One region of the Enterobacter dykesii genome, then DNA from elsewhere that is predicted to be linked to it. Evidence: predicted binding sites of a transcription regulator. Region 1 holds the regulator's gene; each other region holds the start of a gene.
The links. Region 1 encodes PhoB, which activates phosphate uptake and scavenging genes when phosphate is short. Its sites were predicted from a motif close to CTGTCATAAAACTGNCNNAT; they were not measured.
Positions count from the first base shown of each region.

Region 2: uvrB (excinuclease ABC subunit UvrB) is a predicted target of PhoB. The motif match lies at 1,126-1,145, and genes of this name have one in related genera.
Region 3: glpT (glycerol-3-phosphate transporter) is a predicted target of PhoB. The motif match lies at 852-871, and genes of this name have one in related genera.
Region 4: F0320_RS02615 (esterase-like activity of phytase family protein) is a predicted target of PhoB. The motif match lies at 1,166-1,185, and genes of this name have one in related genera.

Region 1 is NZ_CP126604.1:940,061-942,265, reverse strand. Features, by position in the region: gene phoR (phosphate regulon sensor histidine kinase PhoR) at 1-723, opposite strand, end outside; gene phoB (phosphate response regulator transcription factor PhoB) at 745-1,434, opposite strand; gene sbcD (exonuclease subunit SbcD) at 1,622-2,205, shown strand, end outside.
Region 2 is NZ_CP126604.1:1,308,078-1,310,282, reverse strand. Features, by position in the region: gene uvrB (excinuclease ABC subunit UvrB) at 1-894, opposite strand, end outside; gene F0320_RS06175 (ABC transporter ATP-binding protein) at 1,647-2,205, shown strand, end outside.
Region 3 is NZ_CP126604.1:3,128,368-3,130,572, reverse strand. Features, by position in the region: gene glpA (anaerobic glycerol-3-phosphate dehydrogenase subunit A) at 1-727, opposite strand, end outside; gene glpT (glycerol-3-phosphate transporter) at 980-2,205, shown strand, end outside.
Region 4 is NZ_CP126604.1:562,778-564,982, forward strand. Features, by position in the region: gene F0320_RS02605 (NAD-dependent succinate-semialdehyde dehydrogenase) at 1-219, shown strand, start outside; gene F0320_RS02610 (YfaZ family outer membrane protein) at 274-819, opposite strand; gene F0320_RS02615 (esterase-like activity of phytase family protein) at 1,231-2,205, shown strand, end outside.

The sequences.
Region 1 (2,205 bases):
TTTTTCACGCGGCGCGCCTTCAAGCGTTTGCTCCTGCATCATCTCCAGGTAGCCCTGAAGCACGGTTAGCGGGGTTCGCAGTTCGTGGCTGACGTTGGCGAAGAAGTTGCGACGCGCCCCTTCCAACTGGTACATCTGGGTGACATCGCGCGCCACCATCAGCCACTGCTTATCGCTGTAGGGCATCACGCGGATTTCCAGATGGCGACCATTATTGAGCTTCAGATTGTGCGGACGGGTAAAATCACGCTTTTTCAGATACAGCGTGAACTCGGGATAGCGCAGAAGGTTGAGGATATTCTGGCCATTGTCGTCGGGCCAGCGCAGGCCCAGCAGCTGTTGCGCCAGGCCGTTACACCAGAAGATGGTCCCTTCTTCGGTCGTCAGAATCACGGCATCCGGCAGCGACTCTGCGCCGCTGCGAAAACGCTTAATCAGGCTCCCCAGCTCGCGGCGGCGCTTTTTATTACGCATCTGCATCTGATGCAGACCGTACAGCAGCGGCTCCCAGCTGCCGCTTCCCGGCGGCGGCGTCATACTTCGGTCAACCCACAGCCACCAGGAGAGGCGCAGCAGGTTCCAGAAATGCCAGATCAGCAGCCCGGTGACCGACGCCAGCAGAAACCACGGCAGGTGTCCAAGAAAGGCCCCCAGAATGAAGGCCGGAATACAGCATAAGATCAGTTCAAAGACGAGCCTTTTCCATGACAGACGTTCCAGCACGCGTCACACTCCTGTCATTGTTCAGAAACGGGTAGAAAAACGATAACCCGTGCCGCGGACCGTCTGCACCATGCGATCGTGGCCGCTCAGTTCCAGCGCTTTTCGCAGGCGGCGAATATGTACGTCAACCGTCCGGTCTTCGACATACACGTTAGTTCCCCAGACGTTATTCAGCAACTGCTCGCGGCTGTACACGCGTTCCGGGTGGGTCATAAAGAAGTGCAGTAGTTTAAATTCGGTAGGCCCCATGTCGAGGGGATTTTCACCGGTCATCACGCGGTGTGAGGTGGGATCAAGGCTCAGCCCCTGCATCTCTATCACCTCTTCCACCGCCATCGGCGAAATACGGCGCATCACGGCTTTAATGCGGGCAACCAGCTCTTTTGGGGAGAACGGTTTAGTAATGTAATCGTCCGCGCCGGTCTCCAGACCGCGCACGCGATCCTCTTCTTCTCCGCGCGCCGTGAGCATCACAACCGGGATGTCGCGGGTCAGCGCCTCACGCTTCAGGTGTTTGATAAACTGCAGTCCGGAGCCGCCGGGCAACATCCAGTCCAGCAGAATCAGATCGGGCCAGGGTTCATTCAGCTGGTTCACTGCGCTGTCATAATCTTCCGCTTCAACCGGCTGGAAGCCGTTTTGCTCGAGCACGAAGCACACCATTTCACGAATTGGAGCTTCATCTTCTACGACCAGAATACGTCTCGCCATACTTTGCCCTGTCTTATCTTATTTACGTTACAAGTTTGTAATTCGGCGCCATTATGCGTCAGATTTATGACAGATTTATGAAAAACAGTACCACGATAACGGGCAAACCGTTGTTTTATTACAGCGGTTATTTTCCCGTCTCTGAACGTTTATAATCCTGCTTTCTCTTTTTTGCCACGGATCAGCTATGCGCATACTTCACACCTCGGACTGGCATCTGGGTCAAAATTTTTACAGCAAAAGCCGTGCGGCTGAACATGAAGCGTTCCTGAACTGGCTGCTGGAAACGGCCCGGACGCACGAGGTGGACGCGATTATTGTGGCGGGTGACATCTTTGATACCGGCTCGCCCCCCAGCTATGCGCGTGAACTGTACAACCGCTTCGTGGTGAATTTGCAGCAAACCGGCTGTCATCTGGTGATTGTCGCCGGCAACCATGATTCCGTCGCGACGCTCAATGAATCCCGCGACATCCTGGCATTTCTCAATACCACTGTGGTCGCCAGCGCCGGGCACGCCCCGCAGATCCTGAAAAAACGCGACGGCACGCCGGGGGCGGTGCTGTGCCCCATTCCCTTTTTACGACCGCGCGACATCGTGCAAAGCCAGGCGGGGCTGTCGGGCGCGGAAAAGCAGCAGCATCTCCTGCAGGCCATCACCGACTATTATCACCAGCAGCACGCCGATGCCTGCGCCCTGCGCGGCGACCAGCCGATTCCGGTGATTGCGACCGGGCATCTCACCACCGTCGGGGCAAGTAAAAGTGACGC
Region 2 (2,205 bases), 370 kb from region 1:
GTTCATCATCTCAAGGTCGAACTGGGTACGCTGGCTGAGGCGCTGCTCTTCCAGCAGCTTATTGTTCGCCAGCAGCACCTTACGGCGCTCGGCCAGCTCCACTTTGATCTCTTCCATCGCCTGCACGATTCGCTCGCGAGGCGTCACGTAGTGCGTTTTCGGGTAGATGGTGAAGCGCTGGATCACCGACTCAACGTGTCCGGTCAGCGGGTCGAAGAGCGACAGGCGTTCAACCTCTTCGTCAAACAGCTCGACGCGCAGCGCCATATCGTCCGATTCCGCCGGGAAGATGTCGATCACCTCTCCGCGTACGCGGAAGGTGCCGCGCTGGAACGCCTGATCGTTGCGGGTGTACTGCAGCTCCGCCAGACGACGCAAAATCGCCCGCTGGTCGATGATCATCCCCTGCGTCAGGTGCAGCATCATCTTGAGATAGAGATCCGGATCGCCCAGACCGTAGATCGCGGAAACCGACGCGACGACGACCACATCGCGACGCTCCAGAAGCGCCTTCGTGGCCGACAGACGCATCTGCTCGATATGTTCGTTCACCGAGGCATCCTTCTCGATGAAGGTGTCAGAACTCGGCACGTAGGCTTCTGGCTGGTAGTAGTCGTAGTAGGAGACGAAATACTCCACCGCATTTTCCGGGAAGAACTCTTTCATCTCGCCGTAAAGCTGTGCGGCCAGGGTTTTGTTGGGTGCCAGCACCATCGTTGGGCGCTGGAGATCCGCAATCACGTTGGCTATGGTGAACGTTTTACCCGAGCCAGTTACCCCCAGCAGCGTCTGGTGCGCCAGCCCGTCTTCCAGCCCCTCTTCCAGACGACGGATCGCCTCAGGCTGATCGCCAGATGGACGGAAAGCAGAATTCAATTTGAACGGTTTACTCATGGGCGACGACCTGATGACGTTATAAGCGGCAGGTGAGTAATTTTACTCGTTGTTGCCAGGAATGCCAGTAAAAAACACTGGATGAAAAACCAGTGGCATGTCAGGATATTTAGCATAGCGCCTGAATGATGAGTGGGATAACGGCCAAAATTTAGACTGAGACAATATAAAACACCAGTCAGGTCAGGTTATCCCCAGAACTTTTTCTTTTTTAACATTTGTCAAGCCAGGTAATGATAGTTTTGTGGCAACGGGTGACACTTTCATGACGGGAATTGCTTTTATCTAAGCAATTAAATAATAAACGATATTTTCTAAAGCCGCGTTTCGCGCCAATTTGGGCGTAAGCCGCGTCCTCTCTCGCTTATCGCGTGTTTTCTAACTCTAATGCACATGGTTATCCACAGGAATAGTGGATAACTGCTTCCAGCCCATGCAGACTGGCGCTCGGCAAATTCCCGGATTTTCCCACGAGACGGCGGGAAAAAATTTTTATAGCTATTTTTTGCTGATTAACAGTTGCGTCATTCATAACCAATCGACGAGATCTTGCTCACATTTTCATCATTTTGTGTTCTGCACCACAACTCACCACCGCCAGCACCGTCGATGTGCAATCCGGTTTTTAATAGACCACTTTCCGGTGATTTATTCCTAAAAAAGCCTTTTTTTTGAACACTTTTCGGTTTCTGGCAGGGGTTTTGCAGATTCAAACCCGAGCCTCACCTACACACATTTTTAAGGAGAGAAAGATGTTGAGTCTGCGTGCTGTGAATCAGTTTTACGGAAGTCAACATACGCTATGGAACGTGAATTTGGATTTTCCGCAAGGGATGTGTACAGGCGTCGTTGGCCTGCCGGGGATGGGGAAAACGACCCTCATGAATTGCATCGCCGGGAGAGTGCCCGTTGAAAGCGGCAGCATCATCTGGCACGAGGCGGGCGCACCGCCGCGCGACTTGCTTAACCTGCCGCCAGAACAGCGCTCAGGACCGGGGATAGGCTATGTCCCGCAGGACAGGCGGATCTTCTCCCAGTTAACAATTGAGGAGAATCTGCATATCGCCATGCGGGCGATGGGGAAACCCAACCCGGAGGCGAAAAGTGACGTTTACGACCTGTTTCCGGCGCTCTACGCATTGCGACAGGCCCGCGCCAATACGCTCTCTCCGGACGATCAGTATCAGCTGGCGCTGGCTAATGCGCTGGTGAACCGCCCGCACCTGCTGATCCTCGATGAGCCCCTGCACGGCGCAGGACACAGCTTCGCCCAGAAGCTGGGGCAGCTGCTGGTGCGCTTAAACCGGGAGT
Region 3 (2,205 bases), 2.2 Mb from region 1:
GGTTATTGATGCGGTGGTCGAGGATCAGCAGCGAGCCTTTCGCCGGGAACATGCGCACCGACAGGTCCGCGTATTCCGCGATGCGCTGCCCCCAGATCCCCGCCGCGTTGACCACCACGGCGGCATACAGCTCGCTGTGTTCGTTATATTGCGTATCAAGGATCCGCACGCCGCAGATACGATGACCTTCGCGGATAAGCCCGGTCACTTCGTGCCCGGTCAGAATGCGTGCGCCATGCTCGCGGGCGTCCAGCATATTGGCGGCGGTCAGGCGGAAGGGATCAACGGTGCCGTCAGGCACTTTCACCGCGCCGATAATCGCCGGGTTAACAGACGGTTCCAGCCGTCGTGCCAGCGTCGGGTCCATGGCCTCAGCCTGAATGCCTGCTGCAGTGCAGGCGGTAATAAAGGTGTCCTGAAAGGCGAGGTCATCTTCGGGAAGAGTAATAAAGAGGCCGTCGGTCGGCTCAATGCAGTGGCGGGCGATACGCTTGAGGATCTGGTTTTCAGCAATACATTCGCGTGCGGATTCACCGTCGGTAACCGCGTACCGCGCGCCGCTGTGCAGCAGGCCGTGGTTACGCCCGGTTGCGCCCGTGGCGATATCGTGGCGCTCCAGCAGCGTGACGCTTAAGCCGCGAAGGGCGCAGTCGCGTGCGATCCCGGCGCCGGTTGCGCCACCGCCAATGATTATCACATCGCTGTAGCGAGGATCGTGAATGGTCATTGTTTACCCTCTATGTTCGTTTTTTTATCATTTAGCCATATCAATAGTGTGGTTTGTTTGATTTCGAACATAAACGCGCGAAATTCGAAAGTGAAACGTGATTTCATGCGCTTTTTTGCGCATTCTGTCATATTTCTGTAACAATCTGTGCGTTGATTCACAGTAACAATCACCGTGATTTCTTAACATCCCCGCCTCTGGAATTCAGGTGCGAGCCACCTGCCCATTCAATTCAAGGCCACGGAGGCTGTTATGCTCAGTATCTTCAAACCTGCGCCGCACAGGGCGCGTCTGCCAGAGGCAGAAATTGATCCGCTATACCGCCGTCTGCGCTGGCAAATTTTCCTGGGGATCTTCTTCGGGTACGCGGCGTACTACCTTGTACGTAAAAACTTCGCGCTCGCGATGCCGTATCTGGTGGAGCAGGGCTTCTCCCGCGGCGATCTGGGGTTCGCGCTGTCGGGGATCTCAATCGCCTACGGTTTTTCCAAATTCATCATGGGGTCGGTATCGGATCGCTCGAATCCGCGGGTATTCCTGCCCGCCGGCCTGATCCTGGCGGCCGCGGTCATGCTGTTCATGGGCTTTGTGCCGTGGGCAACCTCCAGCATCGCCGTCATGTTCGTCCTGCTGTTCCTCTGCGGCTGGTTCCAGGGGATGGGGTGGCCGCCGTGCGGGCGTACCATGGTGCACTGGTGGTCGCAAAAAGAGCGCGGCGGCATCGTGTCGGTGTGGAACTGCGCCCATAACGTGGGCGGCGGTATTCCGCCTCTGCTGTTCCTGCTGGGGATGGCCTGGTTCAACGACTGGCATGCGGCGCTCTATATGCCTGCCTTTGGCGCCATTCTGGTGGCGATTATTGCCTTCGCGCTGATGCGCGATACGCCGCAGTCCTGCGGCCTGCCGCCGATTGAAGAGTACAAAAACGACTATCCGGATGATTACAGCAAGGAGCACGAAGAAGAGCTGACCGCAAAACAGATCTTCATGAAGTACGTCCTGCCGAACAAGCTGCTGTGGTACATCGCGGTGGCGAACGTGTTCGTTTACCTGCTGCGCTACGGCATCCTCGACTGGTCGCCAACCTACCTGAAAGAGGTGAAGCACTTCGCGCTGGATAAGTCCTCCTGGGCCTATTTCCTGTATGAATACGCCGGGATCCCGGGCACGCTGCTTTGCGGCTGGATGTCAGATAAGGTGTTTAAAGGCAACCGCGGCGCGACGGGCGTGTTCTTTATGACCCTGGTGACCATCGCGACCGTGGTGTACTGGCTCAACCCGCCGGGCAACCCATCAGTAGATATGGCCTGCATGATTGTTATTGGCTTCCTGATCTACGGTCCGGTGATGCTGATTGGCCTGCACGCGCTGGAACTGGCGCCGAAAAAAGCGGCGGGCACGGCGGCAGGCTTTACCGGTCTGTTCGGCTATCTGGGCGGTTCGGTCGCGGCGAGCGCCATCGTGGGCTACACCGTTGA
Region 4 (2,205 bases), 380 kb from region 1:
CACTACGGCCTGGGCGGCGCGGTATTTAGTCAGAATATCGAGCGCGCGAAGAAAATGGCGTCACGGATTGAAACCGGGATGGTGTACATCAACTGGCTTACCGATACCGCGCCAGAGCTGCCGTTCGGCGGCGTGAAGCGGTCCGGCTACGGGCGCGAGCTGTCGGATCTGGGGATCAAAGAGTTTGTGAACCAGAAGCTGGTGGTGGTACACAAGTAATACCCGAGACAAAAAAACCTGCCATCTGGCAGGTTTTTTTGTTTGTTCGTCGGCTTAGAAGCTCACGCCGCCGCCCACGTATGCGCCGTCGATCAGCGTGTGGTTTGGACGACCGTCTTTGCCGTCAACGCTCACGTGGCGGTAACCCACTTTCAGCGTAACCGGTTTGATTGGGGTCCAGCTTACGCCGCCATTAGCTTCCACGTAGTTTTTCACGCTGTTGTTCAGGCCGTCTGGCGCAACGTAACCTTCACCGAAGACGTTGATGCTGTCGGTCAGTGCCACGTTCACGCCGCCGCCGATTGGGAACGCCACGCCGTTATCGCCTTTTTTCGGGCCGATGTAGATCGCTTTCGCACCTGCATTCAGCATGACCGGGCCCACTTCCAGGTTGTAGCCTGCGCCTACGCCGCCGGTCTGGGTGCCGTCATCGGTGTTTTTAAGCCAGTTACCTTCGGTGTAAAGACCGGAGGTCGATTTACCCATTTCCACATTCAGGTTGGTAAAGTTTTTACCCTGCTCAATGCTGCCACCCATCGCCAGTGCGGAGCCAGAGACAGCGGTCAGAGCGGAAAGGATGAGTACGTTAAGCTTTTTCATGAGTTTTTCCTCGTCATTAAATTAATCTGAGGGCACCTTAACAAGTGATGTTTATGACTGCAAATGTGATGCGTGTCGTGGTTTTATGCTGATTTTGTTAGTTATTTTGTTTTTATCTGTTGCTGAATTGTTTGTTTGGCGAACCGTCAATAGCAATTAAATTCGCGTTTAGTAAAAGTTTAAAGAGTTTGCTAAACGAGGTTTGAACGAGGGGAAAAAAGCCCTTTGAGATGAATTAATTAAGTTTCTAATAATTTCCAAAAATGTTTCAGTTGTCATAGATAAAGACGTAAGTTTACATTTCTGAAGAGGGATATACGTGCCGCTGCGTTGGTCAGAGTCCCTTCCATGTCATTTTTCTGACACGTTTATTCTTTACATTGTTGGCTTCACTAACTGGATGCTAACAATATGAAAAGAAAAATTATTCCTGTGCTAATCGGCTGTGCGCTCTCTTTCTCTGGCCTGGCGGCGCAGCCTACTGCTGAGCGCTATGTCGTCAGCTTCCCAGAAGGTTCCCACGTGAGCTATAGCGGCGCGTTTGCCAGCGCCTTTCCGAACGGACTCCCCGTGGGCATTGGCTCCGGCCTGCTGTTTACCGGCAAGCAGGGCGACGCCCTGACCTTTGCGACCGTGACCGATCGCGGTCCAAACGCTGATGCGCCAAAAATGGGTAAAAACGAAGCTAAAATATTTGTCACGCCAGATTTCGCGCCGCTGCTGATGACCATCCGCGTTCAGAACGGCAAAGCGGAGGCTGTTGATGCCCGCCCGCTGCATGATGATAAAGGCGAGATTAACGGTCTGCCGCTGCAAAGCGGCGTGATTGGTTCCACCAATGAAGTGGCGTTCAGCGACACCCTCAAGATCCTGAAGGGTGACAACCGTGGCCTGGACACAGAAGGCATCACCCCGGACGGCAAAGGCGGCTACTGGCTGTGCGACGAGTATGGCCCGTTCATGATTAACGTCGACAGCAAAGGGAAGATCCTGGCGATCCACGGGCCGCAGGCCGCGGAGGGGGAGAAATCCATCGCGGGCGGTCTGCCAAACATTATCAAATGGCGCCAGGCGAATCGGGGCTTTGAAGGCCTGACCCGCATGCCGGACGGGCGGATTATCGCCGCCGTGCAAAGCACGCTGGATATCGACGGTAAGAGCAAAAAGCAGGCGCTGTTTACCCGTCTGGTGAGCTTCGACCCGGCGACCGGCAAAACGGCGATGTACGGTTACCCCATCGACAGCGCGGCCTACAGCAAAAACAGCGACGCCAAAATCGGCGACATCGTGGCGCTCGATGACCAGCACATCCTGCTGATTGAGCAGGGAAGCGATAAAAACGACGGCATGCGTAACCTGATTTACAAGGTGGACCTCAGCAAGGCG